Regions from separate parts of the Nonomuraea sp. B208 genome, predicted to be linked through region 3. Evidence: riboswitches for the same ligand, from Rfam matches in the RefSeq annotation. Region 3 holds a riboswitch; each other region holds the start of a gene.
The links. A riboswitch is a leader RNA that binds a small molecule or an ion and turns the genes downstream of it on or off. The one in region 3 is predicted to bind thiamine pyrophosphate.
Positions count from the first base shown of each region.

Region 1: another riboswitch for thiamine pyrophosphate. It lies ahead of thiO (glycine oxidase ThiO); the one in region 3 lies ahead of AC27IY_RS17260 (purine-cytosine permease family protein).
Region 2: another riboswitch for thiamine pyrophosphate. It lies ahead of AC27IY_RS28620 (TenA family protein); the one in region 3 lies ahead of AC27IY_RS17260 (purine-cytosine permease family protein).

Region 1 covers NZ_BAAJOU010000023.1:377,223-387,216, forward strand. The annotation lists gene allB (allantoinase AllB) at 1-696, shown strand, start outside; gene alc (allantoicase) at 693-1,652, shown strand; gene AC27IY_RS25675 (Stk1 family PASTA domain-containing Ser/Thr kinase) at 1,680-3,773, opposite strand; gene AC27IY_RS25680 (thiazole synthase) at 3,898-4,653, opposite strand; gene thiS (sulfur carrier protein ThiS) at 4,646-4,846, opposite strand; gene thiO (glycine oxidase ThiO) at 4,843-5,964, opposite strand; TPP riboswitch at 5,952-6,068, opposite strand; gene AC27IY_RS25695 (NAD(P)/FAD-dependent oxidoreductase) at 6,150-7,313, shown strand; gene AC27IY_RS25700 (Rv2175c family DNA-binding protein) at 7,344-7,721, shown strand; gene thiE (thiamine phosphate synthase) at 7,699-8,340, shown strand; gene AC27IY_RS25710 (polyprenyl synthetase family protein) at 8,528-9,595, opposite strand; gene metF (methylenetetrahydrofolate reductase [NAD(P)H]) at 9,702-9,994, shown strand, end outside.
Region 2 covers NZ_BAAJOU010000025.1:128,603-138,596, reverse strand. The annotation lists gene AC27IY_RS28625 (carbon starvation CstA family protein) at 1-1,631, shown strand, start outside; gene AC27IY_RS28620 (TenA family protein) at 1,628-2,299, opposite strand; TPP riboswitch at 2,287-2,382, opposite strand; gene AC27IY_RS28615 (DNA polymerase domain-containing protein) at 2,405-3,367, shown strand; gene AC27IY_RS28610 (M28 family metallopeptidase) at 3,495-5,006, shown strand; gene AC27IY_RS28605 (LysR family transcriptional regulator) at 5,051-5,914, opposite strand; gene AC27IY_RS28600 (MFS transporter) at 5,997-7,208, shown strand; gene AC27IY_RS28595 (hypothetical protein) at 7,319-7,990, shown strand; gene AC27IY_RS28590 (hypothetical protein) at 7,990-8,214, shown strand; gene AC27IY_RS28585 (sigma-70 family RNA polymerase sigma factor) at 8,334-8,831, shown strand; gene AC27IY_RS28580 (zf-HC2 domain-containing protein) at 8,874-9,569, shown strand; gene AC27IY_RS28575 (PHP domain-containing protein) at 9,580-9,994, shown strand, end outside.
Region 3 covers NZ_BAAJOU010000021.1:105,796-115,789, reverse strand. The annotation lists gene AC27IY_RS17300 (sensor histidine kinase) at 1-514, opposite strand, end outside; gene AC27IY_RS17295 (response regulator transcription factor) at 514-1,206, opposite strand; gene AC27IY_RS17290 (hypothetical protein) at 1,301-1,474, shown strand; gene AC27IY_RS17285 (DUF6412 domain-containing protein) at 1,471-1,671, shown strand; gene AC27IY_RS17280 (YidC/Oxa1 family membrane protein insertase) at 1,759-2,412, shown strand; gene AC27IY_RS17275 (ATP-binding protein) at 2,430-2,864, opposite strand; gene AC27IY_RS17270 (ATP-binding protein) at 3,007-4,875, opposite strand; gene AC27IY_RS17265 (methylated-DNA--[protein]-cysteine S-methyltransferase) at 4,962-5,531, shown strand; gene AC27IY_RS17260 (purine-cytosine permease family protein) at 5,497-6,840, opposite strand; TPP riboswitch at 6,831-6,946, opposite strand; gene AC27IY_RS17255 (rhodanese-like domain-containing protein) at 7,011-7,334, opposite strand; gene AC27IY_RS17250 (Fpg/Nei family DNA glycosylase) at 7,361-8,239, opposite strand; gene AC27IY_RS17245 (GOLPH3/VPS74 family protein) at 8,310-8,960, shown strand; gene AC27IY_RS17240 (LCP family protein) at 8,981-9,994, opposite strand, start outside.

The DNA.
Region 1 (9,994 bases), on a different contig from region 3:
CCGGAGGCGGCCGAGCGCGCCGCCGTCCGCCGGCTCGTGGAGCTGGCCAGGGAGACCGGCGCGCGGGTGCACGTCCTGCACGTCTCCGCCGCCGCCTGCCTGGACGTGCTGGCGGCGGCCCGCGCCGACGGCCTGCCGGTCACCGCGGAGACCTGCCCGCACTACCTGACGCTGGAGGCCGAACGGGTGCCCGAGGGCGCGACGGCGTTCAAGTGCTGCCCGCCGATCCGCTCGGCGGCCAACCGCGACCTGCTGTGGCGAGGGCTGGTCGAGGGCACGCTGAGCTGCGTGGTGTCGGACCACTCGCCGTCCACGGCCGACCTCAAGGTGCCCGACTTCGCCGCGGCCTGGGGCGGGATCGCCTCGCTGCAGCTCGGCCTGTCCGCCGTGTGGACCGAGGCGGCCCGCCGGGGGCACCGGCTCGCCGACGTGGCGCGCTGGATGGCCGCCGCCCCGGCCGCGCTGGCCGGGATCGCCGGCAAGGGCGCGATCGCGCCGGGCAACGACGCCGATCTCGTCGCCTTCGACCCGGCCGCCACGCACGCCGTGGACGCCGCCCGCCTGCACCACAAGAACCCCGTCACCCCCTACCACGGGCAGGTGCTCAAGGGCGTGGTGCTGACCACCTGGCTCCGCGGCCGGCCCGTGGACGGCGAGCCGCACGGGAAACTCCTCCTGAGAGAGAGCACGGGATGACCCGCTTCACCGCCCTGCCCGACCTCGCCCTGCGCACCCTCGGCGGGGCGGTCGTGGCCGCCAGCGACGAGTCCTTCGCCGAGAAGGAGAGCCTGATCCGGCCGGGACGGCCCGGCTTCCGCCCCGAGAACTTCGGGCCCAAGGGCCAGGTGTACGACGGCTGGGAGACCCGCCGCCGGCGCGAGCCCGGCCACGACTGGGCGCTGGTCCGGCTCGGCGTGCCGGGGGTGATCCGCGGCGTGGTGATCGACACCGCCTGGTTCAAGGGCAACTACCCGCCGTACGCGACCGTCGAGGCCGCCCGCGTCGAGGGCCACCCGTCACCCGCCGAGCTGCTGGCCGCCCCGTGGACGGAGATCGTGCCGCGGGCCGCGCTGAAGGGCGACGCCGAGCACCACTTCGAGGTCGCGGGCGGCTTCCACGCCACCCACGTACGGCTCAGCATCTTCCCTGACGGCGGCGTCGCCCGGCTGCGCGCGCACGGCGAACCCCGACCCGACCTGTCGGTGTACGACGGCCTCGGCCTCGACCTGGCCGCCCTCGCCAACGGCGGCGTCGTCACCGCCTGCTCCGACGACTTCTACTCGGCCCCCCACAACGTCATCGCCCCCGGCCTGGCCCGCCACCAGGCGGAGGGCTGGGAGACCGCGCGGCGGCGGGACGGCGGCAACGACTGGCTGATCATCCGGCTGGCCGGGCGCGGCGTGCCCGTGCTGGCCGAGATCGACACCACGAACCTGCTCTTCAACGCCCCCGCCGCGGTCACCCTCACCGGTTTCGACGGCGAGCCCGGCGCGGCCGCGCCCGTGGAGCTGCTGCCGCGCACCCGCCTGCAGCCGGACACCCCGCACCGCTTCCGCCTGGCGGCGGCCGCGCCGGTCACCCATGTGCGGGTGGACATCCACCCGGACGGCGGCCTGGCGCGGGTCCGCCTCCACGGACACCTGACGCCCTGACCCGGCGTCCGGGGGTCAGTCCGGGGGTCACTGCCAGAGGTGGACGGTGGCTCCGGCCGGGCGCTCGCTGTTGGGGAGCGGGCGCTGGAACTGCACCACGCCGCGGTTTCCGAGCCGGTGGACCTGCACCTTGAAGCCCTGTGCCTCCAGGTCACGGCGGGCGTCGTTGACGTTCTTGCCGATCACCTGGGGGACGATGGCGAGCTGCTGGTCGTCGCGGGCCTGGGTGTCGCCCTGGCCGAACCACTGCCAGAAGTCGGTCTGGCAGCGCGCCACCGTGACCATGACCTGCGCGCCCCCGTCGACCTCGGACTTGGCCTTCGGCACCTGGGCGATGACGGTGCACGGCTCGGCGTCGTCGTCCACCTCCTGGACCTGCACCTGGAAGCCCTGCTGGCCGAGGTAGGCGGCGGCCTCGTCCTTCGGCATGCCGCCGACGTCGGGCATCAGCAGGCCGGCGCTGACGAAGATGTCGACCCGCGCGCCCTCCTTGACCTTCTCGCCCACCTGCGGCGAGGAGCGGATCACCTTGTCGCGCTCGACCTCCGTGTTGGGCAGGCGCTTCACCGAGCCCGGGGTGAGCCCTTCCTTGGCGAGCGCGGCGCGGGCGTCGTTGCCGGTCATGCCGGTGACGTTGGGCACGACCACGCGCTTGGGGCCGAGCGAGGGCGTCAGCGTGATCGTGCTGCCCTGCTCGACCTCGGTGCCGGCGACCGGCTCGGTGGCCAGCACCAGGCCCTCGGCGGTCTTCTCGGAGTACTGGCCGGGAGCCTTCTTGACCTTGAAGCCGCCGTTGACCGCGCTCTGCTCGGCCAGCAGCATGTTCCTGCCGACCAGGCTGGGCACCTTGACGTAGTCGGGCTGGGCGAAGAACCACCCGGTCAGCGCGATGGCGGCGACCATGACGACGGCCAGCGCCACCAGGAACCAGTTGGGCCGGAACCCGCGCCGCCGCGCCGGCTCGGGCACCTCGACGCGCGGCTGGATGAGCGTGTGCGCGGGGGCGTCCTGCGGCATCGACGGGGCCGCGTGCACGGCGGTGCGGTCGTTGGGCTGGGACGGCGGCTGCGGGCGGAACTGCGCCCCGGACCCGGCCATCGGGCCGGACAACGCTCCAGGAACCGCGCCCGACACCGCGCCCGACACCGCACCCGACACCGCGCCCGACACCGCCCTCGCGCCCGTCATCGCGCCCGAGCCGGGGAACGGCACCGGCCCGGAGCCCGGCCCCGGCCCGTACGGCTGCCCCTGCGGCGTCGGCGGGAGCGTGGTGCGCGGCAGCATGCGGTGCGCGTCGACCGCCGCCACCAGCAGGGCCGTGGCGTCCTTCGGCCGGTCGTGCGGCTCGCGCGCGGTCGCCTGCGCCACCAGCGTGTCGATCAGCGGCGGCACGTCGGGCACCAGCGCGGAAGGCGGCGGCACCGTGTCGTGGACGTGCCGGTAGGCGATCGACATCGGCGTCTCGCCGTCGTAGGGCTGCTGCCCGGTCACCAGCTCGAACAGCATGATGCCGGCCGCGTAGACGTCGCTGCGCACGTCGGCCGCGCCGGTGAGCACCTGCTCGGGCGCCATGTAGCCGATGGTGCCGATCATCACGCCGGTGCGCGTCTGGTTGGTCGCCTCGATGGCCTTGGCCAGGCCGAAGTCCACGACCTTGACCCGCCCGTCGTCGGTCATCAGGACGTTCTCGGGCTTGACGTCGCGGTGCACCATGCCGGCCTGGTGGGCCGCGCCCAGGGCGGCCAGCACCGGGATCAGGATCTCCAGCGCCTCGCGGGCGGGCAGCCGGCCGCGCTCGCGCAGGACGTCGCGGAGCGTGCGGCCCGGCACGTACTCCATCGACAGGTAGACGACGTCGTTGTCGGTGCCCTGGTCGAAGACGTGCACGACGTTGGGATGGGAGAGACTGGCCACCGACTTCGCCTCGCCGATGAACCTCCTGACGAACGCCGGGTCCTCGGCGAGCGAGCGGTGCATGACCTTCAGCGCGACGGTCCGGTCCAGCCGGACGTCGAGCGCCAGGTAGACGGTCGCCATACCGCCCCGGGCGATCCGGCTCTCGATGCGATAGCGTCCATCGAGGAGCCGCCCGACCAGAGGGTCCGCAGTCGTCGTATCCACCCCGCTGAGTTTACGGGCGTTTTGGCACCGGCAGGGCCCGGCCGCCCGAAACCGATGCCGAGCCGTGCCCCCTGCGACGCGCCGGAGCCCCGCGAGCCCCGGCGCGTCCCTCCTGTCTCCCGCGTCAGGGCATCATGGGGGAGGACGCCTCGGCGTAGCGGCGGCGCGGGATACGCCCCGCCTGCCGCGCCAGCCGCCCGGCCGTCACCGCCGCCTTCATGGCCGCCGCCATGAGGTCGGGGCGCTGGGCCCGGGTGACCGCCGTCGCCAGCAGCACCGCGTCACAGCCGAGCTCCATCGCCAGCGCGGCGTCGCTGGCCGTGCCGATCCCCGCGTCGAGGATCACCGGTACCGACGCGGCCTCCACGATCAGCTCGATGTTGTGCGGGTTGCGGATGCCGAGGCCCGACCCGATCGGCGCGCCCAGGGGCATCACCGCCGCGCAGCCCGCCTGCTCAAGCCGCCGCGCCAGCGCCGGGTCGTCGCCGATGTACGGGAGCACCACGAACCCGTCGGCCACCAGCCGCTCGGCCGCGTCGAAGGTCTCGATGGGGTCGGGCAGCAGCGTCCGCTCGTCGGCGATGACCTCCAGCTTGACCCAGTTCGTGCCGAGCGCCTCCCTGGCCAGCCGGGCCGTCAGCACGGCGTCGCCCGCCGTGAAGCAGCCGGCCGTGTTGGGCAGCACCTTGATGTCGCGCTCGCGCAGCACGTCGAGCACCGAGCCGCGGGCGTGCGGGTCGAGCCGCCGCATGGCGACCGTGGTCAGCTCGGTGCCGGAGGCCGCCAGCGCCTGGTCCAGCACCTCCAGCGAGGGGGCGCCGCCGGTGCCCATGATGAGCCGGGAGGAGAACTTCTCCCCGGCGATGATCAGATCATCCACCCTGCACCGCCGTCAGCACCTCCACGCGGTCGCGCTCGCGCAGCGCCGTGGTCTCCCATGCGCCGCGCGTGACCACCTCGTCGTTGACCGCCACGGCGACCCCGGTGGTCGCCGCGGTCAGGGCCCGTACGGCCTGCGCCACGGTCGTCCCGTCGGCGACCTCGTGCGTGGCCCCGTTGATCTGCACCATCATGCGATCTCTCCAAATCTCGCCGGCGAGCACAACGCCGCCAGCCCGCCCTCCTCGCCGCCCGCCTCCCCGGCCACCAGGGCCGCCGTCAGAGGCGCGAGCAGCACGCCGCCCCGGTGGTGTCCGGTGGCGAGCGCCAGCCCGTCCCCGGCCGGCCCGACGATCGGCACGTTGTCCGGCGTGCCGGGGCGCAGGCCCGCCACCACGTCGGCCAGCTCCAGCTCGGTCACGCCGGGCACCAGCTCCCTGGCGTCGCGCAGCAGCTCGTACAGGCCGCCGGCGGTCACCCGGGTGTCGAAGCCCAGCTCCTCCTGGGTCGCGCCGACCACCAGTTCGCCGTCGCCCCGGGGGACGAGGTAGACGGGGGAGCCGTGCACGGAGCCGCGTACGCACCGGGTCAGCAGCGGCTGCGGCGAGCGCAGGCGCAGGATCTGCCCCTTGACCGGCCGCACCGGCACCCCGGCCAGCGCCGCGCTCCAGGCCCCGGCCGCCAGCACCACCGTCGTGGCGGGCAACTCGGCACCCCCCTCCAGCCGCACACCCGTGACCCGGCCCGCCCTCTCGTCCTCGCGCAGCAGCGCGGTGACCCGGGCGCGGACGAGCGGCACCTCCCGCCGTTCCAGCGCGGCCAGCAGCGCCGCCGTCACCCGGCGCGGGTCCACCCAGGCGTCGCCGGCGGCCAGCAGGCCGCCGCGCACCGACGGCGCCAGCATCGGCTCCAGGCGGCGGCATTCACGCCCGGTCAGCCGCTCCACCGGGAGCCCCAGCTTGTCCATGAACGCGGCCAGCTCGTCCAGCGCCGCGAGGTCGTCGGCCCCGAACGCCACGTCGAGCGTGCCCTCCGCGCGCAGGTCCACCCCGCGCGCCCCCTCGGGCAGCCCCGCGTCGGCGGCCAGCTCGGCCGCGAAGGCCGGCCAGCGGCGCAGCGACGCCAGGCCCAGCCGCAACAGCGGCTCCTCGGTGTAGGTCACCTCGCTGACCGGCGCCAGCATGCCCGCCGCCGCGTGCGAGGCCCCGCCCGCGGGGTCGGGATCGACCACGGTGACCGGCCGCCCCGCCCGCGCCAGCCGCCACGCGACCGACAGCCCGACGACCCCGCCGCCGACGATGACCTCCACCATGCGCTCCCTTCGCCGGCATGATCCGGATCAGGTGTCTTGCGGTCGAAGGCCCTGTGCAGCCTTCCTCTCAGCCCGGTCACGGCCGGACTCCCGCGCGTCTTACGCCCCCAGCCTACGACCTCGCCGGCGGCGCCAGACACGCCCCCCTTCGCCGCCGGGCCCCGTACCCGTCTATGGTCTTGGTCGTGGACCATGTCGTGGTGGTGGGAGCGGGCCTGGCCGGCGTACGCACGGTCGAGGCGCTGCGCGGGCGCGGATTCGGCGGCAGGATCACCCTCGTCGGGCGGGAACGCCATCGCCCCTACGACCGTCCGCCCCTGACCAAGAGCGTGCTGCTCGGGGAGTCCGACACCACGTTCGTCGACACCGACCTCGCCGCGCTGCGCGTCGCCTTCCGTCCCGGCGTGTCCGCCACCGCGCTGCGGCCGGGCGCCGTCGAGACCACCGAGGGCGAGCTGCGCTACGACGGCCTGGTCATCGCCACCGGCGCCGACCCGGTCCGGCTGCCCGGCGACGGCCCGCAGCACGTCCTGCGCACCCTCGACGACGCGCACGAGCTGCGCGCCGCGCTCGTGCCCGGCGCCCGCGTCGTGGTCGCCGGCGCGGGCTGGGTGGGGGCCGAGGTGGCCACGGCCGCCCGCCGGGCCGGCTGCGCGGTCACCGTGGTCGAGGCCGGTCCCGCGCCGCTCGCCACCGCCGTCGGCCCGGAGATCGGCGCCCGCACCGAACGCTGGTACGACGGCATCGACCTGCGGCTCGGCGCCATGGTCCACTCCGTCGAGGAGGGCGGCGTCGAGCTGGTCGGCGGCGAGTTCCTCGACGCGCACGTGGTCGTCGCCGGCATCGGCGTGCGCCCGGCCGTCCAGTGGCTGGCCGACGCCGACCTCGACCTGCACAACGGCGTCGTCGTGGACGAGCACCTGCGCGCCTCGCTGCCCGGCACGGTCGCGGTGGGCGACTGCGCCGCCTGGTGGTCGCGCCGCTTCCAGGACCGGCTGCGGGTCGAGCACTGGGACACCGCGCTCAACGCCCCCGAGGTCGCCGCCGCGAGCCTGCTCGGCGAGGACGCCGTCTACGACCCGGTGCCGTACTTCTGGTCGGAGCAGTTCGGGCACATGGTCCAGTACGCCGGCCATCACCCCGCGGGCGAGCGCCTGCTCTACCGCGGCGGCCCCGAGGGCAAGTGGTCGGCCGTCTGGCTGAGGGACGACGACACCCTCGCCGCGGTGTTCGCCGTCGACCGGCCGCGCGACCTCGTCCAGGGCCGCCGCATCATCGGCGCGGGCTCCCGGCTGGACGCGGAACGCCTGGTAGATCCAGACGTCCCCCTACGGGATTGTGTTGTTTGAGCAAGCACGGCATGTGGTAGTTGTGGTTCCGTGACGCTTTCTGTTGCACAGATCGACCGGGAGACCGACCAGCTCGTCAGCGAGTGGCTCACGCTCCCCGAAGTGGCCCAGCGCCTGGAACTCCCGATCGGGCGGGCCAAGCAACTCCTCAAGGATCACAAGCTCCTCGGCGTACGCCGGGAGGGCAGCGGGTCCCCGCAGGTGCCCGCGGTGTTCCTCGACGGGAAGGACGTGATGAAGGGCCTGCCCGGCACCCTGACCGTGCTGCAGGACGCCGGCTACGACGACGCCGAGTCCCTGCGCTGGCTCTTCACCCCCGACGACTCGCTGCCAGGCTCGCCCATCGAGGCGATCAAGGCCGGCCGTCACACAGAGGTCAAGCGGCGTGCCCAGGCCCTCGCTTTCTGACGCCCGCCTCTATCTCTGCACCGACGGCCGCCGCGACCGCAGCGACCTCGCGCAGTTCCTCGACACGGTGCTGGCTAACGGCGTGGACATCGTCCAGCTGCGGGAGAAGGGCCTGGAGGCCCGCGAAGAGCTCGCCCTCCTCGAGGTCTTCCGCGACGCCTGCGACCGGCACGGCAAGCTGCTGGCGGTCAACGACCGGGCCGACATCGCCCACGCCGCCCGTCCCGACGTGCTCCACCTGGGGCAGGACGACCTTCCCACGACGGTCGCGCGAGAGATACTCGGCGACGACATCGTCATCGGACGGTCCACCCACTCCGCCGCCGAGGCCTCCGCCGCGGCCGTGGAGGAGGGCGTCGACTACTTCTGCTGCGGGCCGATCTGGCCCACGCCGACCAAGCCCGGCCGCCCGGCCCCCGGCCCGTCGCTGCTGCGGCACGCGGCGTCGCTGGGCGAGGCGCGGCCGTGGTTCGGCATCGGCGGCATCGACCTCGGCAACCTCGACGAGGTCCTGTCGTACGGCGTGCGCCGGGTCGTCGTCGTGCGCGCCATCACCGAGGCCGACGATCCCGGCGCGGCGGCGGCGGAGTTCGCCAAGCGCCTGGCCGCGGCGGCCTGACCCACCCACCCGACCCTCGCGCCGCCCCGCCCTCCGGCGGGGCGGCGCTCGCATGTCCTGCGCGGCTGATCAGGTGGTGCGGGAGGTGGCGGCGATCGCCGGCTCCTTGGGCTGTCCGGCGCGGCCGCTCAGGTGGTGCGGGACGTGGCAGCGATGGCGAGCTCCTTCAGCTGTCCTGCGCGGCCGCTCAGGTGGTGCGGGACGTGGCGGCGATCGCCAGCTCCTTCAGCGCTGTGCGCGCCTCCTCGGTGACCGGGGCCCGGTCGAGCGCGGCCAGCGCCTCGCCGAGGTAGTCGCCGATGAGGCCCTCGCACGCGCTCAGCGCGCCGGTGCCCTCGATGACGCCGCGCAGCGTGGCGACGCCGTCCTCGTCGAGGCCGGGGTCGCCGAGCAGGCGCCGCACGGTCGCGGCCTCGACGGGGGAGGCGGCGGAGAGCGTGCGCGCCACGAGCATGGTGCGCTTGCCCTCGCGCAGGTCGTCGCCCGCGGGCTTGCCGGTCTGCGCCGGGTCGCCGAAGACGCCGAGGATGTCGTCGCGGAGCTGGAAGGCGATGCCGACCCGCCGCCCGTAGCCGGTGCACAGCTCGTCCATCCAGGGCGCGAGCTCGCGGGCGGCCAGCGCGAGGCCGAGCCGCAGCGGCTGCTCGACGGAGTACTTGCCGCTCTTGTAGAGCGCCACCCGCAGCGCCGAGTCGAAGGTGTTCTCGCCGTGGGCCTGCTCCAGCAGGTCGAGGTACTGGCCGCACATCAGCTCGGTGCGCATGTGGTCGTGCACGGGCTGGGCCGCCTCCAGCGACTCGCGGGGCAGCCCGCTCGTGCGCCACATCTCGCCCGACCAGATCAGCAGCAGGTTGCCCAGCAGGATCGCGGCGCCCTCGCCGAACTGCGCGGCCGAGCCGTGCCAGCTCTCCTTCTCGTGCAGCGCCTCGAAGCGGCGGTGCGCCGCCGGCATGCCCCTGCGCAGGTCGCTCTTGTCCATCACGTCGTCGTGCACGAGCGCGCTGGCCTGCAGCAGCTCAAGGGAGGCGGCGGCGGTGAAGATGCCGGGGCCGTCCGCGCCGCCCGCGCCGCGCCACCCCCAGTAGCAGAACGCGGGCCGCAGCCGCTTGCCGCCGGCCAGCAGGTCCTCGGCGGCCGTGCGGAGCGGCTGGAAGTCGGGGTCACCGGAGGCGGGCAGCTGGCGTTCGACGAAGGCGCCCAGGGCACGCTCAACCCGCGTGCGCAGGACGTCCATGCTCGCGGCGTCACTGGTCATGACTCCGAGACTAGTGGCCGGTTCGAGCGGTTCCGATCGGGGCGCGCGCGAGCGGCGCCGATCCGCGGCCACGGCGGGCCGCGCCGCTGCCTGTAACCTGTGGGGCATGGCGCTTGGTCGACCCTCCGTCCTGCCGGGACGTGTCCCCACCGTCCGCGACATGCTCGCCTCCGGCAAACGCACGTTCTCGTTCGAGTTCTTCCCGCCGAAGACCGACGAGGGCGAGCGGCAGCTGTGGAAGGCGATCAGGGAGCTGGAGTCCCTGCGGCCGACGTTCGTGTCGGTGACCTACGGCGCCGGCGGCTCCACCCGTGACCGCACCGTCGACATCGTCGAGCGCATCGCGCACGACACCACACTGACCCCCGTGGCCCACTTCACCGCGGTCAACCACTCCGT
Region 2 (9,994 bases), on a different contig from region 3:
TGTTCGCCATCATGATCATCCTGCTCGCGGTGCTGGCGCTGGTCGTGGTCAACGCGCTCGCGCGCTCGCCGTGGGGCGTCTTCTCGATCGCGATGACCATCCCGATCGCCCTGTTCATGGGCTTCTACCTGCGGGTGCTGCGGCCGGGCCGGGTCGTCGAGACGACCGTGATCGGGGTCGCGCTGCTGGTCCTCGCCATCGTGGCGGGCGGCTGGGTGCAGGGGTCGAGCTGGGCGCCGTTCTTCACGCTGAGCCCGTCGGCGCTCGCGCTCTGGCTCATCGCGTACGGGTTCGTCGCCGCGGTGCTGCCGGTGTGGATGCTGCTCGCGCCGCGCGACTACCTCTCGACGTTCATGAAGATCGGCACCATCGTGCTGATCGCGATCGGCATCGCGGTCACCATGCCGCCGCTGCGCACCACCGCCTTCACCGACTTCGCCTTCAACGGCAAGGGGCCGGTCTTCGCGGGCTCGCTGTTCCCGTTCGTGTTCATCATCATCGCCTGCGGGGCGCTGTCCGGGTTCCACGCGCTGATCTCCTCCGGCACCACGCCGAAGCTGATCCAGAAGGAGAGCCAGGTCCGGATGATCGGCTACGGCTCCATGCTCATGGAGTCGTTCGTGGCCGTCATGGCCATCACGGCGGCCTGCGTGCTGTCGCCCGGCCTCTACTTCGCGATGAACGCCCCGGCCGGGGTGCTCGGCGCCACCGTGCAGTCGGCCTCCGAGGCCGTCGCGAACATGGGCTTCACGATCACCCCCGAGCAGCTCCAGGCCGCGGCGGCGGCCGTGCAGGAGGAGACGCTGATCGCCCGCACCGGCGGTGCGCCGACGCTGGCCGTCGGCATCTCGCAGATCTTCTCCGGCTTCCTCGGCGGGGCCGCGCTCCAGGCGTTCTGGTACCACTTCGCGATCATGTTCGAGGCGCTGTTCATCCTCACGACCGTGGACGCCGGCACCCGGGTGGGCCGGTTCATGCTCCAGGACACCCTCGGCAACCTGTGGAAGCCGATGGCGCGGGTGAGCTGGTGGCCGGGCCTCGTGGGATCGAGCGCGGTGGTCGTGGCGGCCTGGGGCTATTTCCTCTACCAGGGCGTCAACGACCCGCTCGGCGGCATCAACCAGCTCTTCCCGCTGTTCGGCATCGCCAACCAGCTCCTCGCGGCGGTGGCGCTCACCGTCGCCACCACGCTGCTGATCAAGAGCGGGCGGCTCAAGTGGGCCTGGGTGACGGGCGTGCCGCTGGCCTGGGACGCCGCGGTCACCCTGACCGCGAGCTACCAGAAGGTCTTCTCCGCCGACCCGACCCTCGGCTTCTTCGCCCAGCGCGACCGCTACCAGAGCGCGATCGACCAGGGGCAGGTGCTCGCGCCCGCCAAGTCGATGGACGCGATGCGGCAGATCGTCATCAACTCCACCGTGGACGGCGTGCTGGCCGCGCTGTTCGCCGTCATGATCATCATCGTGATCCTCGACGCGGTCCGCGTGTGGGTGACGGCGATCCGGGCGCGCGAGCCGCTGCCGACCACGGAGGAGCCGTTCGAGGAGTCGAAGCTGCTCGCGCCGTCCGGCCTCATCGCCACCCGCGAGGAGAAGGAGGCGATGGCCGCCCGCGGCCCCGCCGGCCCCTAGCGGAGCCAGCGGTCCGTGGGCCAGCCCTCGCGCCGCCAGGCGCTGTCCCAGAACATCCACTCGTACGCCGCCGCCGTCAGATAAGCCTCCTCCATCGCCGCCCGCGTGCCGGCGTCCGCGCCTTCGGCGAGCCGGTCGGCGATCGCCTTGGCCCGGGTCACCGACGCCGCGAACTCCGGGTCGGAGTAGGTGGAGATCCACTTGCCGTACGGGTGGCCGCCGAGGTCGCCCGCCCGCCCCAGCAGCGCCGTGCCGACGTCCTGGTAGATCCAGAAGCACGGCAGCACCGCCGCCACCAGCACCGGGTACGGCGCCGCCAGCGCCGTCGCCTGGAGGTAGGACGCGTACGCCAGGCACGTCGGCGACGTGGCGATCCCGGCCGCGTCCGCGCCCAGCTCGGCCACGTAACCGGCGTGCAGCAGGCGCTCGGCGGCCAGCGCCGTGTGCGCGCTGCTCGCGAAGAACGCCGCCTCGTCCAGGTCGGTGGCCCGCGCCGAGGCGGTGGCGAGCGCCTTGGAGAACGCCTCCAGGTAGCGGGCGTCCTGCACGATGTAGAACGCGAACCGGTCGGCGTCGAGGGTGCCGTCGCCGAGCGCGACGTTGAACGGGTGGCCGTGGATCGCGGTCATCAGGTCGGCCGTGCGCAGCCACATGTCATCGCAGAACATGACGTCCCTTCGCTAGTGCGAGCTAGATCAGGTTCGACGGGTGTGATCTCAGCCCGGATCGCCGGGCACCCCGCGTCAGTCGATCACTGTAACAGGTGTTCGGATATGGTGGACGGGGTGACCGGCGAGGAGACCCGCGAGGGCGTGACGCTGACCAATCTCGACCAGCCGTTGTTCGACGGGGCCGAGGCCACCAAACGCGACCTGGTCGACTATCTCGACGCGGTCGCGGACCGCCTGGTGCCGGTGCTGCGCGACCGGGCGCTCTCGGTCGTCCGGGTACGCCCCGGGCAGGAGCCCTTCATGCAGAAGAACCTGCCGAAGTACGCCCCTCCGTGGATCGAGCGCGTCTCGGTGTGGGCGGACTCCTCGCGGCGGCAGGTGACGTACGCGCTGGGCAACGACCGGCGGACGCTGATCTGGTTCGGCAACCAGCGGGCGGTGGAGTACCACCCGGCGCTCATCGCCGGCGACCACTTCACCCACCTGGTGCTGGACCTCGATCCGCCGGAGGGCGCGGAGGCGTTCGGGCTGGCCGTGCGGGCGGCGTTCCTGGTGCGGCAGGCGCTGGCGGACGCGGGGCTGGCGGGCGCGGTGAAGACCAGCGGGGCCAAGGGCGTGCACGTGTTCGTGCCGGTCGAGCCGGGTGTCCCGATGGAGGACCTGGCCGCCGCCACCCGCGCGATCGGGGCCCGCGCCGAGCGGCTGGACCCGGGGCTCGCGACGACGGCGTTCATCAGGGAGGACCGCGCGGGCAAGGTCTTCATCGACTCCACGCGGGCGGGCGGCGCGACGGTCGTGGCCGCCTACAGCCCGCGGATCCGGCCCGGCGTGCCGGTGTCGTTCCCCGTGCCGTGGCCGGACCTGGACCGGGTGACGCCGCGCGACTTCACCATCAGGACGGCGGCGGCGCTGGTCGACAAGAGCGATCCGTGGGCGGGGGAGATGCCCGGGCCGCAGCGACTGCCCGCCGACCTGGTGGAAGAGGGGCACACGATCCCGGTGGCGCGGGTGCAGGCGATGCACGAGGGGAAGCGGCGTGCCCGTGCCCGCCGCGAGGCGACCTGAGACGGCGTGAATCCGCGGCGACAGTGGGCCTTCTCAGCGGCCCGGTGCCGGGTTACGTTCGCGTTCGGCGCGGCTCGGGGGGACTGCGCGCGCCCGTAACCGATCCCGGCACAGGGAGATCCGTCGCATGCGTATGCGTAGAATCGCCGTCGCGCTCGGCCTGCTCCTCACCACGGTCCCCGCCGCGGTCCTCGCCGCGCCACCCGCGCAGGCGCGGACCGGCGGCCTCGACGACGTCTTCGCCAAACTGCTCGTCCAGCAGGTCAAGGGCACGAACGTGGCCAAGCACCTCAAGGCGTTCCAGGCCATCGCCGACGCGGGCGGCGGCACCCGCGCCGTCGGCACCCCCGGCTACCGGGCCTCCCGCGACTACGTGGCCGGCAAGCTGCGCAGGGCCGGCTACAAGGTCACCCTGCAGCCGGTCACGTTCGTGAAGAGCTGGAGCGAGAACGCCCCGCCGACGCTCGCCGTGCAGGGCGGCGCGACGTACGCGCCGAACGAGGACTTCTTCACCTTCGCGCCGTCACCGTCCGGCGACGTGACCGCGCAGGTCCAGGGCGTGGACCTGACCCTGCCGCCCGCGCCGTCGCCCTCCTCGACCAGCGGCTGCGAGGTGGCCGACTTCGCCGGGTTCGTCGCCGGCCGGATCGCGCTCGTCCAGCGCGGCACCTGCCCGTTCGTCACCAAGGTCGAGAACGCCCTCGCCGCCGGCGCGAGCGCGATCATCATCTTCAACGAGGGCCAGCCGGGACGGACCGACGCCTACCCGCTGGACATCGGCGGCCTGCAGGGCCTGCCGATGGTGTTCGCCGACTTCGCGGTCGGCCAGGCGCTGGCCGCCACGCCCGGCGCGACCGTGCACCTCAAGGTCGACGCCAACATGGTGCTCGGCACCGAGGACAACGTCATCGCCGAGTCCCGGCTCGGCGACCCGCGCCAGGTCGTCATGGTCGGCGCGCACCTCGACAGCGTGACCGAGGGCCCCGGCATCAACGACAACGGCTCGGGCAGCGCCGCCATCTTGGAGGTCGCCGAGCAGATGGCGCTCTACCCGGTCAAGCACAAGGTCCGTTTCGCGTTCTGGGCCGCCGAGGAGATCGGGCTGCTCGGCTCCACGCAGTACGTCGCCTCCCTGTCGCAGCAGCAGCGCGACCGCGTCCGGCTCTACCTGAACTTCGACATGATCGCCTCCCCGAACTACGCGTACAAGCTGTACGACGGTGACGACTCCGACGCCACGGGCTCCCCGGCAGGACCGCCCGGATCGGCCCAGATCGAGCAGCGGCTCGCCACGTTCTTCGGCTCGCGCGGCCTGGCCACGGTCGGCACCGACTTCGACGGCCGCTCCGACTACGGGCCGTTCATCGCGGTCGGCATCCCGTCCGGCGGCATCTTCACCGGTGCCGAGGGCGTCAAGACCCCCGAGGAGGCCGCGCTGTTCGGCGGCACGGCCGGGGCCGCGTACGACGGCTGCTACCACCAGGCGTGCGACACGCTCGCCAACGTGAACGCGACGGCGCTGGACGTCGACTCCGACGCCATCGCGGACTCCGTCGCCCGCTACGCCTTCGACCTGCGCTCCATCCCGCCGAGAACGGCCACCGCCGCCCGCGCCGCCCTCAGCGCCGCGGCCGGCTGAGTCCACCCGCCGGGCGGCGACGCCGGCCGCCGCCCGGCAGGGGATCAGAGGTCGCCCATCAGGTCGAGGAAGGCGGTGGCGGCGGGGGAGGGGCGCTCGGCCCAGATCAGGTGCTCGACGCGGGCCGGGGCGTCGCGGAGGCGGATGACGCGCAGGTCGCGGAGCCGGGGCGCGTACGCGGCGGGGAGCAGGCCCACGCCGAGCCCGTGACGGACGAGGTCGGCCATGAACTCGGCGGACGACACCTCGAAGGCGACGTCCCGGCGGACGCCCGCGGCGGCGAACGCCTCGTCGGACTGGGCGCGGCCGGCGTGCCCGGCGCGGAAGTCGACGAACGGCTCGTCGGCGAGGCCCGCCAGGTCCGTCTCCTCGTCCGTCAGATGGTGGTCGGGCGCGACCACGGCGACCAGCTCGTCCCTGGCCAGCGCGCGGCCGCGGACGCCCCTCGGCTCGGCGCGCGTGGTCAGGCCGAGGAAGGCCACGTCCACGTCGGCCCGCCGGACCCGCTCGATCAGGTCCTCGCTGCCGGCCGCGGCCAGCGTGACGCGCACCCGCGGGTGCCGGCGGCGGAACTCCTTGAGCAGGGCCGGCAGGTCCACCGCCGCGACCGTGGTGATGGCGCCGATGGCCAACCGCCCGCGCAGCTCGCCGCTCGCCGCGGCCACCTCGGCCCTGGCCCGGTCGGCGGCCTCCAGGCACTCGCGGGCCGCGGGCAGGAACGCCTCCCCGGCCGGCGTCAGGCGGACGCGCCGGCTGGTGCGCTCGAACAGGCGGGCGCCGAGCTCGCGTTCCAGGGCGGCGATCTGGTGGCTGAGCGCCGACTGCACGACCCGGCAGTGTTCGGCGGCCCGGGTGAAGTTGCTGGTCTCGGCGACCGCGACGACGTACCGCAGTTGTTGCAGCTCCATGACATCAATCGTGCAGCACGATCGATCTCGATGAAAACTATGTGTTGGACTCATTGATCGATGGGGGCCCACTCTTGGATGTATGACTGTGCATGGAGATCGCCCGCTGTCAGCCACGCGGGCCTGGCTGGGGGTCGCCGCGATCACGGCGAGCCTGTTCGTCTTTCTCACCACCGAGCTGATGCCGGTCGGCCTGCTCACCCCCTTGAGCGAGAGCCTGGGGGTGTCGGTGGGCGCCGCCGGGCTCATGGTCACGCTCCAGGGCGTCTCCGCCGGGCTGGGGGTGCCGTTCATCGTGGCCTGGACCAGGCAGGTCAACCGGCGGGTACTGCTGTCCGCGCTGCTCGCCGTGCTGGCCCTCGGCAACCTGGTGACCGCCCTGTCGCCGAGCTACGCGCTGATCCTGACCACGCGGCTGTTCATGGGGTTCGCCAGCGGGGTGTTCTGGGCCATCGGCGTGGGCATGGCGATGCGCCTGGTGCCCGAGCGGCAGGCGAACAGGGCGTCGGCGACGGTGATGTCCGGCATCTCGATCGCCACGGTGGCGGGCATACCGCTGGGGACGTTCCTGGAGAGCCGTACGGACTGGCGGACCACGTTCCTCATCTGGGCCGGGCTCAGCGTGCTGGTGTTCGTCGCGGTCACGGCGCTGATCCCGTCGCTGCCGTCGCGCAACGCCGTGCCGGTCAGGGAGGTCTTCGGGCTGCCGGTCAGCAACGTGCCGCTGCGGCTGGTGCTGGTCACCGTCGTGCTGTTCGTGCTCGGGCACTTCGGGGCGTACACGTTCGTCCGGCCGATCCTGGAGGGCCACACGGGCGCGACGCCCGCCTTCGTCACCGTCGTGCTCATGGTCTTCGGCGCCGCGGGGGCCGTCGGGAACTTCGTCGCCGGGCACACCGTGAGCAGGAGCCTGCGGGGGACGTTCGCCGTCGGCTGCGCGGGGCTCGTGGTGTCGTTGCTGGCGCTGCTCGCGATCGGCGGCGGGGAGGCGGGCGCGGTGGCCGCGCTGGTGGTGTGGGGGCTCTCCTTCGGGGCCGTGCAGCTGTGCCAGGTCAACCTGACGCTGGCCGCCGCGCCCGACACCTTCGAGGCCGCGATGTCGCTCAACACGATGGCGTACAACACCTCCATCGCGCTCGGGGCGCTCTTCGGCGGACTGTTCGCCGACCACCTCGGGGTGACCAGCGTGATCTGGTTCGGGGTGGCGCTGACCGCCGGCTCGCTGGTGGTCAACCTCGCCACCGGACGGAGGGCGGCGCGCGGGCGGGAGACCGTGGCGACGACCGCGTCCTGAGCCGGAACAAGTCGGCATGGCATTGAACCGGGGGTCGCCGCAGGGCGTACCACGTGGCGGACGACGGCGTCTGACCTGCGCTGATCACCTGTGACGGGGATGCGATGGCGATGGACTTCCACGGATGGAGCGGCGGCCTCGCGCTGCAGCCGCGTGACTACCTCGCGAGCGGCCGGCCGCTCCTCGACGTCGTACGGGCCGCCGGCCCCTTCCGGGGCGAGACACTCCACGAGCTCGCGCTCGGCACCGCCGCCACCATGGCCAGGCTGCACCTGGCCGGCATCGCGGGGCTGCGGCTCGGCCCGGACAACGTGCTGATCGGCCGGTACGGGCAGGCGCTCTTCGCCCCCGGGCCGCGCGACAGCGAGTTCCCTTCGAGCGACGTGCGGGCGTGGGCCGAAGTGATGATCTTCGCGGCCACCGGGGCGGAGGCGGGGCAGGGCGGGGAGGCCGGCCTCGACCGGCTGCCGCCGGCGCTGCGCACCCTGATCGACGAGTGCCGCGGGTCCGACCCGGACTCCCGGCCCACGGCGGCCGAACTGGTCGCCGTGCTGCTCGGCCGGCCCGTCCCCGGTGGCCGCGCCCAGGTCGAGCGGCTGCTGCGCGAGGCGGAGAGCAGGACCGTCCCGTACCGGCCGCCCGCGTACGAGGAGACGCTGATCAGCACGCCGCTCTGGCGGCGGCCCGCCTTCCTCGCGGGCGTCGCGCTCGGCCTGGCCGTCGTCGCGCTGCTCGCGGGCGCGGTCGTGCTGGTCTCCTCGCTGGCCACGGGAGGCGTGTGATGAGGGATCTCGGGCTCGGCGTGCTCGTCGGCATCCTGATCGGCACGGTGGTGGCGTCGCTGGCGCTCGCGCTGTCCGACCTGCCGTCGGCTCGCGCGGCGGGGACGACCCGGCCGGCGGGGAGCGTGGGCTTCACGGCCGCGATCTCGGCTCCGGAGGCCGGCCAGCTTAACCTGATTTATCAATTAAATCTGGCTTTCGGGCGAATAGGGCGAAGCGCCTGACCGGGCTCTCGCCCCTGGCTAAAGTGATAAATCCCATATCAGCGCGGTATGCATTGATATCGCGTAGTGCGCGAGGAGCCCGCCCCCCAGTGAGGAATCGCCGCGTAACCGAAGACGCCATGGTCCGAGCCCTTTACCGCGAATACGGCACCCCCCTGTTGGCCTTCGCGGTCCGGCTGACGGGCGGCGACCGGCGCTGGGCCGAGGACGTCGTCCAGGAGACCCTGGTCCGCGCCTGGCGCAACCTCCCCGACCTGCGTACCGACTCCGGCTCGCTCATGCCGTGGCTCGCCACCGTCGCCCGCCGCGTCGTCATCGACGACCGCCGCCGCTCCGGCACCCGCCCTCTGGACACCGTCGAGCAGATCCCCGAACGCGCCCAGCCCACCCCCGCCGACGACGACCGGCTGCTGCGCGAGATCGTCGTGACGGACGCCATGCTCTCGCTCTCCCCCGCGCACCGCCAGGTGCTCACCGAGACCTTCCTGCTCGACCGCTCGCTGGCCGAGGCGGCCGAGACGATCGGCGTGCCGATCGGAACGATCAAGTCCCGCGTGTACTACGCCATGCGGGCCTTGCGCGTCGCATTGGAAGAAAGGGGGGTGATGCTGCCATGAAAGCGCCGGCGCGTCACAGTATGGAGTGGGGGTGGTGACACCATGACCGAGGTTCAACACGAGGACGTGGCGGCGTACGCGCTGGGCCTGCTCGACGAGGGGGAGCGGGCGGCGTTCGAACGCCACCTGGCGGGCTGCCCGAGCTGCGCCGCCGAGGTCGGCATGTTCGCCGAGATGGGCGAGCTGATCAAGGGCGTGCATCCCGACGACCTGCTGCCCAGCCCGCCCGACCCGCAGGTCGAGTCGCTGCTGGTGCGGCGGGCCGCGGCCGAGCGCCGCCGCCGGGGGCTGCACCGTACGCTGACGGCCGCCGCCGCGTGCGTGCTGATCGCGACCGGCGTGCTGCTGGCCGTCCGGTCGTTCGCCGCGGGGCCCAACCCGGACAGCGTCCACAGCCCGGCCGCGGCGCTGCTGATGACCGGGAAGACCTACAGCGAGACCGACCCGGCCAGCGGCGTCACCGCCGTCGTCGGCCTGGAGGACAAGGGCTGGGGCACCCACGTCGCGCTGCAGCTCAAGGGCGTGAAGGGGCCGCTCCAGTGCCGGCTGCTCGCGGTGGGCGACGACGGCCGCTCCGAGGTCGTGGCGAGCTGGGGCGTCCCCGACAAGGGCTACGGCGTGCCGGGCGCTCCCGACGCGCTGCTGCTGCACGGCGGCACGAGCCTCACCCAGGACCAGCTCAACCACTTCACGGTCGAGACCTTCGACGGCCGGACGCTCGCCTCGATCGCGGTATGATCCGGCCCTCATGCGCATCGACCTGCACAGTCACAGCAACGCCTCCGACGGCACGCAGCCGCCGGCCGACGTCGTGCGCCGGGCCCGCGAACGCGGCCTCGACGTGCTGGCGCTGACCGACCACGACACCGTCGCCGGGCACGGGGAGGCGGCCGCCGCGCTGCCCGGCGGGCTGACGCTGGTGCCCGGCATGGAGCTGTCCTGCCGCCGCGGCGAGCAGGGCATCCACCTGCTCGCCTACCTCTTCGACCCGGCCGAGCCCGAGCTGCGCGCCGAGTGCGTACGCCTCAGGGAGGCCCGCGAGACCCGCGCCCGGCTCACCGTCGAGCGGCTGGCCGAGCTGGGCGTGCCGGTGACCTGGGCCCAGGTGACCGAGCTGGCGGCGGGCGGTCCGGTCGGCCGGCCGCACATCGCCCGCGCCATGG
Region 3 (9,994 bases):
CCATGGCCCGCATGCCGGCGAGCGGCGTACGCAGGTCGTGGCTGACCCACGCGACCAGCTCGCGTCTGGCGCCCTCCAGGGCCCGCTCGCGGGCGTACGACTCCTCCAGGGTGTTCGCGATCTCCTGCAGCTCGGCGGGCAGCCCCTGGGGCGCCTGGAACGGCGGCTCCCGTACGGCGTCCACGAGCCGGCGGCTCTCCCGTACGACCCGCTTGGACAGCACGAACGCCACCCCCAGGCCGACCAGCCCGCCGACGGCCACCACGCTCAGCACGAAGTCCTTGACCGGCCCCTCGATGATCATCTTGGCGATGATCGCCACGACGCCGGCCAGCGTGGCCGCCACGGCCACCACCACGACCACGGCCAGCATCACGCCGATCGAACGCGTGCGCAGCCGCCCCATCGCCCAGATCCCGCCGAGCGCCACCAGCAGCCCGAGCCCGGCCGCCACGGCCACGACCATCGGCAGCTCCCCGACCGCCACGGCCGGAGAGACCCCGTGCGGCGCCATCAGCCCTCCATCGGCTCGTAGCGGTAGCCGACTCCCCACACGGTGACGATCCTGCGCGGCGCGGTCGGATCCGGCTCGATCTTCTCCCGCAGCCGCCGCACGTGCACGGTCACCGTGGACGAGTCGCCGAACGACCACCCCCACACCTGGTTGAGCAGCGCCGACCGGCTGAACGCCTGGCGGGGGTTGCGCATGAGGTAGGCCAGCAGGTCGAACTCGCGGGCGGTCAGCATGACCTCGGCGCCGCGCAGGCGTACCTCGTGGGCGCCGACGTCCACCGTCAGGTCGTCGTCGCGCAGCACCCCGGTGCCGCCGGTCACGGACGCGCCCCGCGCCCGCCGCAGCACCGACTGCACCCGCAGGGCCAGCTCGCGCGGGCTGAACGGCTTGACCACGTAGTCGTCGGCCCCCGTCTCCAGGCCGACCACCCGGTCGATCTCCTCGCCCAGCGCGGTCAACATGATCACCGGGACCGGCCAGCGCTCCCTGAGCCTGCGGCACACCTGGAGCCCGTCGAGCCTCGGCAGCATGAGGTCGAGCACCATGAGGTCGGGCGGCTGCGCGAGAGCCCGGCGCAGCGCCTCGGCGCCGTCGCCCACGCACTCGACCTCGTGCCCGTCACGCTCCAGATAGCGGGCGACCACCTCGGAAACGGTCGGATCGTCCTCGACCACCAGGATGCGCGTGTTCACCACTTCACGGTACGGCTCACGCCCCCGGGACCGCCGCTCACGTCATCACTCCGTAAGCCTCGCGGCCCCTGCCCGCAGGACGTACGGTGGCCTCATGAGTAGAGTCGTGATGATCGTCATAGGGGCCCTGCTGGGCCTGTTCGTGGTGTTCAACTTCCTGCTGCCGCTGCTGGCGGGGCTGTTCAAGCTGGCCTTGATCGTCGGTCTGATCGCTCTGGTCCTGTTCGTCGTGGTCACCGTGATGAGCAAGTCCTCCCGTTCGCAGTGACCCAGCTCCTCTTCGACCCGTGGCTGGCCGGGATCACCATGGTGGCGATCCTGCTGCTGGTCGCGTGGGCGGCCACGTTGCTGCCCGTCCTCGGCGGGGAGCCCCTGGGCTTTCCGCTGACCTACGCGCGCCGCACCGCCTTCCAGCGTCAGCGCGACCCTGACGCCGCCGGGCGGTCCCGCCCGCGCGCTCCTTAGGCACGCCCCGCTTCCCCAGGCAAGCGGGGCTCGCCGCCGGGTGAGCCCCATCCCGATCGTCCCCATGGATGGAAGGCTCGCTTTTTCATGATCGATTCTCTTGTCACGTTCGTCGTCGGCGCGGCCGGGGGCGACGCCGCGCTCGCGATCGTGCTGTTCACGCTCGCCGTACGGCTCCTGCTGCTGCCGCTCAACGTGCGCCAGGCCCGTACGGCGCGGATCCGCGAACGCCTCGCCCCCAAGCTCCAGGCGCTGAAGAAGCGCCACGCGCGCCACCCCGAGCGGCTGGTCGAGGAGACGAGGGCGCTGTACGCCGCCGAGGGCAGCTCGCCGTTCGCCGGGTTCCTCCCGATGCTGGGGCAGTTGCCGTTCCTGTGGCTGATGTACCGGGTGGCCACGCATCCGACGGCGCTGGCGGGGCACACGTTGTTCGGGGCGCCGCTGGGGCAGCAGGTGGCGGGACTGGTGGCGAATTACGGTCTGCTCAGTGTGCCCGTTTCGGTCTTCGCACTGGTCATCCTGCTGGTCGCGGCGGTGGCGTGGCTCTCCGCGAGGAACATCAGGGTCGGCGACGACCAGCCGGAGCTGCTCAGGAGGATGGCGAAGCTGGCGCCGTACGGGTCCGTGATCGCCGTGCTGGTGCTGCCGCTCGCGGCGGGGCTCTACCTGCTGGTGTCGAACGCGTGGGCGGCCGCGGAGCGGGCCGTGCTCTACCGGCGCCCCGCCGGCGCGGGCGCCTGACGCGACTCAAGGGCCGGTCAGCCGGCCTCCTTCAACGCCGCGACCTGCCCGTTCATCGACGCAGCCTGAGGAGCGGGCAGGATCGCCCACACCGTCGTGGTGTCGCCGTCGTGGCGCACCCCCCAGCTCTCCGCGACGTACTCCACGATGCCGAGCCCCCGCCCCCCGAGCGAGGACAGGGTCGGCCGGGCCGCCCGTGGCTCCGTCGCCGCGCCTCCGTCACTCACCGCGACCTCGATGTGCCCGTCGCTGCGCAGCCAGGCGACTCTCACCATGCCGGACGGCAGCGGGTGCGCGTGCCGCAGCGCGTTGCTCAACAGCTCGCTCACGACGAGCACGGCGTCGTCGATCGCCGTGGCGAAGACCCCGCTGTCCTGCAGGTCCGTGCTCAGACGCTGGCGGGCGACGGCGACGCTGGACGGCGCGTACGGCAGCAGCACCACGCTTGACACACCCACCTCCCCGTTCCCTGTGCCCCCCGCGGGAACACTCCCCGGTACGACCGAAATGCCCCGTTACTCGATCCCAGAAACCGCATCTCGATCACAGCTTGTACACATTGGAAGATAGATCAGCTCAACCGTGACCACCTCGTTACCGCATCGGTGTGTCGGATCCGATAGTGCCGGCGGCCTTCAGCACCAGCCGCATCCTGGTGCCCCCGCCGGGCCTCGGATGTGCGCTCACGTCTCCTCCTTGTGCCCTCGCCAGACTGCGGACGATGTAGAGCCCGAGCCCTACTCCACCAAACCTTCTCCGGTCCCCGCTGTCCACCTGGACGAACCGCTCGAAGACCCGTTCCCGGTCAGGAGCGGCGATACCGACGCCCTCGTCGTCCACCACGACCACCACGTCGTCGTCCTCCGGCCACGCCTCCACGCGGATCAGCCCGCCCTTGGGCGAGTACTTGAACGCGTTCTCCAGGAGCTGCCCGAGCACGATGTCCGTGGCGAGCGCGTCGCCGAGCACGCAGGGCAGCCCGTCGCCGATCGCGACCTCCACCCGGTGCCGGTCCGACAGCACGGGCAGCCCCAGCGTGGCCGCGTGGATGCGCTCGGCCAGGTCGAACTCCTCGATGCGCACCTTGAGCTCGTCCGCTCCTGCCCGCGCGCCGAGCAGCAGGTGGTCCATGAGCTGCCCGAGCGACCTGGCCCGCTCGGCGATGGTGTGCACGGCCGCGCGCCGCTCCAGGTCGCCGAGCTTGTCCCAGCGGGCGTCGAGGGTCGAGGCGAACCCCCGCACGATCGTGATCGGCGTGCGCAGCTCGTGGCTGGTCGTGGCGAGGAACAGGTCCTTCGCCTCCTCCAGCTCCTTGGCCCTGGTCACGTCGCGGAAGTCGACCACGACCTCGCCGGTCTCCTCGATCCGCGCGCCCACGACGTCCAGCCACCGCCCGGTCTCCAGCTGGAAGGTGAGCTTCTCGCCCGGCTCGGGCAGCGGGAACGGCGGCGGCCCGCCGAGCACGGTCTCCTCGGGGATCGCGGTGATCTCGGCTGCGGCCGGGTTCCAGCGCACCACCCGCCCGGCCTCGTCCAGGACGGCGATGCCGTCGGCGCTGGCGTCGAAGACGGCCCGCTCGTGGGCCCGCTGCCGCACCGCCTCCTGGTAGGCGACGGCGTTGCCGACCGCGATGCCCGCGTGCCCGGCCAGCAGCTCCAGCAGCTCCAGCTCCAGGTGGCCGGGGGTGCTCCTGGCGAACAGCGCGTAGAGCGCGCCGTAGGGCCGGCCGCCGACCGCGGCCAGGCCGAGCGCGATCGTGTGCAGACCTTTCAGCCGCGCCCACACGAGGTCGTCGAGCCCGCTCGACTCCAGCAGGACGGTCTTGCCCGTGCGTAAGAGCCGGTCCACGAGGCTCGTCCGCAGGTCGGTGGTGGTGCCGCGGAGCCCGTCAGGCAGCTCGTACGTGCTCACCAGCCGCAGCCGCTCCCCCTCGATGAGCACGAACCCGCCCGCGTCGGCCCCGGTCAGCTCGGTCAGGCTGGCCGAGATGCGGTCGAGCACGGCCGACAGCTCCAGGTCGGAGTTGATGTCGCCCACCACGTCGGTCAGCCGGCGCACCAGCCTGGCCCGGCGCGCCATCCGGGTCTTCGCGACCTGGTCGGCCCGCGCCAGGTGGTGGACGCACACGTAGCCGGCGACGGCGCTGCCGAGCCGCAGCGCGCTGATGTCCACCCGCACGTCGAGGAGGTCGCCGGCGCTGTCGAGCCGTTTGGTGCGCACCGACACCTGGCCGCCGGTCCGTACGCGCTCCAGCGCCGCGTTGTGCTCGGCGGTCAGCTCCGCCGGGACGATCGGCGCCCGGCGGCCCAGCATCTCCGCGGCCGTCCAGCCGAACAGCCGCTCGGCCGCCTCGTTCCAGACCAGCACAGTCTGGTCCCTGTCGACCGCGACGACGGCGTTGGGCGAGCTGTCGAGCACCGCGCGGGCGATCTCGTCGTCACTACCGGCCCATTCGTCCCCCACTCCTCCATAGTGCACGTGGCGCGGTGGGTGCGTCGGGCGATCCGTCCGATACGCTGCGGTCACGACGATTCCGGGAGGGCGAGGGCATGACGAGCGGCGAACTGGACGCCCTGCTGCGCGTGACCTCCAGCACCTACCGGGGAGACGCACCCGACATCGCGTTCGGCACCTACGACGGCGCCGTGGGCCGGCTCGTGCTGGCGGTGACCGCCAAGGGCGCCGTGGCCTGCTCCTTCGAGCCGGAGAACGACGTCTTCGAGCTGATCAGCCGCACCGTGGGCCGCTTCATCGGCCCCGACCCGCGCCGCCTCGACCCGCTGCGCAGAGAGCTGGACGCCTACTTCTCGGGGCGGCTGCGGGCCTTCGCCACGCCGGTCGACCTGGCGCTCGCCACGCCGTTCGCGCGCACGGTGCTGCAGAAGACGATGGCGGTCCCCTACGGCACGACCACGACGCTGGAGCGCATCGGCGAGAGCATCGGCCGGCCGCGCGCGCTGCGGGCGATCGGCAACGCGCTGGCCTCCAACCCCCTCTGCGTGATCGTCCCCTGCCACCGGGTGGTGCGCGAGGACGGCGCGCTCGGCGACTACGCGGGGGGCGTCGCCGCCAAGCAGCACCTGCTCAACGTCGAACGGCGCGCCTCGACCGGCCCGTGAGCGCCCCGGCGAGCAGCGTCACCAGCGCCGCCACCAGGGCCGCGCCGAGCGCGCCGTTCATCCACGGCTGGCGGGTGAAGCCGATCGCGTCGCGCAGGCCCGCCCAGATGCCGTCCCAGGCGGCGACGGTGGGCGTCGAGGTGGTCAGCCAGTAGGCGACGAACCCGAGCGCCCACGGCACCAGCATGCTCGGGCGCGAGGGGGCGTCCTCGGCGGTGTTCCACTGGCCGGCGCGGGCGAAGACGAAGTAGTCCACGGCCAGCACGGCGAACATCGGCACGAAGACCGCCCCGATCACGCCGAGGAACGCGCCGTACGAGGTCACGTCCACGACCAGGGCGATCGCGACGGTCAGCACGCCGATCGCGACGGAGAACAACCGCCGGTCCACGCGCGGCAGCAGGTTCTGCAGGGACATCGTGGTCGAGTAGACGTTCGCGAACGACTGGTCGGTCTCGCGCAGCACCAGGATGCCGAAGAACAGCGCGCCGAGCGGGGCCGCCACGAACGGCGCGAAGACCGCCGTGCTGTCGGCGGTGACGGCGGCGGAGCCGGCGATGGCGACCGCGTACACGCCGAGCCCCAGGCAGGCGACCTGGGCCAGCGTGTAGCCGCCGACGACGCCGGTGAACGCGGCGCGGCTGGAGCGGGAGTGCCGGGCGAAGTCGGCGGCCATCGGCACCCAGGAGACCGACAGGGCGATCACGTAGTCGACGGCGGCCGGGAACGCGGTCCACGAGCCGCCGGTGTACGTGGGGGCCTCGTTCAGGAAGAACCAGGCGAACCAGAGCATCGAGATGATCACGCCGACCGTAACGTAGCGGCGCAGCAGCCGGATCGAGCCGAGCGGCCAGATCGTCAGCGCGGTGGTGAGCACCCCGGCGACGATCACCCACACCTGGTAGGGCACCCCGCCGAAGATCGCGGTGGCGGCCTTGGCGATCACCCACAGCTCGAACGCCCCCCAGCCGAGCATCTGGACGATGTTGAGCACCGTGGGGACGTAGGAGATCTTCGCTCCGAACAGCCCGCGCAGCAGCACCATGGCGGGCTGCCCCGTCCGCGTGCCGGGGACGGCGGACAGACCGACCATGGCGGTGCCGATGAGGCTGCCGACCAGGGCCGCGACGAGCGCGCCCGCCAGGCTGAGCGGGGCGTTGCCGAGGGGGTCGAGCAGGAACAGCGCCCCGGAGAAGCCGAGGAGGCTGACGCCGAGGTTGGCCCAGAGGGCGCCCTGGTCGAGGACGCCGAGCGTCTTCGGCGGAGCGCCGTCGAGGGTCAGGGGGACTTCGTCGGCGACATGCGCCATCGCACACTCCCTACGCCGGCATTACCCGGACAGGTTCAGGCGGTCGGCAGCGGCTGGTCAGCTGCCCTCTCAGCCCGGCGAACCCCGAGCTCCCGCGACGATCTGTAGTTTTCGCCCTCATGATGCCTCAATGGCGCCAGAAGCGCCATATGAGGCTCTTCCTCGGCCGATCAGGCCACGAACGGGTCCTGACCGGTCTCGCTCACCATGGGCCGGCGCGCGGCCTCCCACGACTGCATGCCGCCGCCGACGTTGACGGCGTCGCGTCCGAGCTGGTTGAGCCAGGCCGCGACCTGCAGCGACCGGCCGCCGACCCGGCAGACGACGTAGACGGTGCGGTCGGCCGGGATCTCCTCGACCCGGCCCTGGATCTGGGTCATGGGGATGTGCACGGCCTCCGGCGCGTGGCCCGCGAGCCATTCGTCCTGCTCACGCACGTCGAGCAGGTAGGCGTCCGCGGGGACGGCGCTGGCCTCGGTCTCAGGAACGGTCATGCTTCCATTGTCCCGCCCGCGCGGAGCTATTTGAGCAGCTTGGACATCCGCCGGTCGGCCAGGGGCTTGCCACCCGTCTGGCAGGTCGGGCAGTACTGCAGCGAGGAGTCGGCGAACGACACCTCGCGGATCGTGTCGCCGCACACGTCGCAGGGCTGCCCCGTCCGGTTGTGCACGCGAAGGCCCGACTTCTTCTCCGCCTTGAGGTCCTTGGCGGCCAGGCCGTGCGCCCGCTCGACGGCGTCGGCGAGCGTCGTGACGATGGCCTCGTGCAGGTCGGCGACCTGCGCGTCGGTCAGCGTCCCGGCGATCTTGAACGGGGACATCCGCGCCGCGTGCAGCACCTCGTCGGAGTAGGCGTTGCCGATGCCCGCGATGATCTTCTGGTCGCGGAGCAGGCCCTTGATCTGGGTACGGTTGCCGCCCACGATGCGCTTCAGCGCGTCCACGGTGAAGGCCGGGTCGAGGGGGTCGGGGCCGAGGGCGGCCACGCCGGGCACCTCGTCCGGATTTTTCGTGACATAGATGGCGAGCCGCTTCTGCGTCCCCGCCTCCGTCAGCTCGAACCCCGGCGCCTGCCCCTCGTCGTCGGGCGCGAAGCGCACCCGCGCCGCGAGCGGGCCCTTGCCCGGCCGCACCGGCTTGGCCCCCGACATGTCGTCGCGCCAGCGCAGCCACCCGGCCCGCGCCAGGTGGAAGACCAGGTGCAGCCCGTCACAGTCGAGGTCGAGGAACTTGCCGTGCCTCGCCACCCCGGTGACGGTGAGCCCGCCGAGCGCCGTGACCGGCGGATCGAACGTCTTGAGCGCCTGGATGCCGACCACTTCGACGGCCATGATGGACCGGCCCACCGCCCGTTCGCGCAGGAAGTGGGCCAGAGACTCCACTTCGGGAAGTTCCGGCATGCCCCCAGAGTACGGTGCGCGCCGGACCATCCACAGCCTGTGGAAAGCGCCGGGCGATTAGTGTCGGGGCATGAAGGTGACGATCGCCGAAGAACTCCTCCTGCTCGCGTACAGCGAGGACGAGGGCAAGCAGCTCATCAGCACCGTGCAGCTCGACCCCGCGCTGGCCGGCGCGCTCCTCGCCGAGCTCGCCGTCGAGGGCCGCGTCGAGCTGACGGACGACAGGCTCGTGCTCATCGACTCCGCATCTACCGGGGACGACGAGCTGGACGCCGTGCTGAGCCGCCTGGGCGACGAACGCAAGGAGCGCAAGCCCGCCTGGTGGGTGCAGCGCCTGCAGTCGCACAAGCTGCGGGCGCGCCTGCTGACCAGGCTCGCCCAGTCCGGCGTGCTGACCGAGCAGCGGGGCAAGGTGCTCGGGATCTTCCCCGTCACGCGCTGGCCGGAGGCCGACCCGAGCGTGGAGGCCGACGTCAGGGAGCGGGTGGCGAGCGTGCTCGGCGGCGCGGAGCCCGACCCCCGCACCGCCGTCCTGATCGCGATCATGCACGCGGCCAAGCTCGACCGCAAGGCGTTCCCCGGGGCGAGCAAGGAACGGGTGAAGGAGCTCGCCGAGGGCGCCTGGGCGGGCGACGCGGTGGCGAGGACGATCGCGGCCATCAACGCCGCCACCATCACCGCGATCACCGCCGCCACGGTCGTCGCCACCAGCGGCGGCTGAGCACCCGGAGGGGCCAGGGCTCAGTTGGCGTCGATCACTTCCTTCGGCACCGGCTTGTCCTCCTTGAGCGCGTCGAACAGGGCGACCGCCTTGGTGCGGTCCCACTTGATCGCCGTGCCGCCGCTCGCCACGCTCTCCTCCCCGCCGAAGGGCACCACGGTCGTCACCGGGCTGTCGCCCATGGACAGCCCGAGCGACAGCATGTCGAACACGCCCGTGTCGGTGTCGACCTCGACGGCGTCGGTGGCGCTCATGGCCAGCGGGATCGAGGTGAACGGGTTGATCAGCACGCCGGGGCTCGCCGCCTTCTTCACGACCGCGCCGAGGAACTGCCGCTGCCGCTTGGTCCGCTCGAAGTCGGGCAGCGCGCCGCCCTTCCTCGTGCGTACGTAGCCGAGGGCCTGGGAGCCGTTGAGCACCTGGGTGCCCTTCTTCAGCTTGAGCCCGGCCTTGGGGTCGTCCACCGCGGCCCGCACGTTGATCTCGACCCCGCCGACCGCGTCCACGATGTCCACGAACCCGGCGAACCCGATCTCCATGTAGTTGTCGATGTGCAGGCCGGTGACCGTCTCCACGGTGCGGACGAGCAGCTTGGGTCCGCCGAAGGCGTAGGCGGAGTTGAGCTTGTCGCGGCCCCTGCCGGGGATCGTGACGGCGGAGTCGCGCGGCAGGCTGACCAGCGTGGGCCTGTCGCCGCTGTCGGGGATGTGCAGCAGCATCATCGAGTCCGTACGCTGCCCGACCGCACGCCCGGTCGCCAGCTTCTTGCGCTGGGCGGCCGAGAGGCCCTTGCGGCTGTCGGAGCCGACCAGCAGCCAGTTGGTGCCGGGGGTGTCGTCCGGGCGGCCCTCGTAGGGGTCGAGCACGCCCTCGATGCCGGTCAGCCGCGAGTTGACCCAGAAGAGCAGGCCGATGCCCGTCACCAGCAGCGCCACCAGGGCCGCCGCGATGATCTTGACGATGAGCCGGCCGGACGGCCGCCTGCGCGGCCCCCGGGGCGTCCCGCCGCGGCCCTGCTCGGGCGGTTCGCCGCC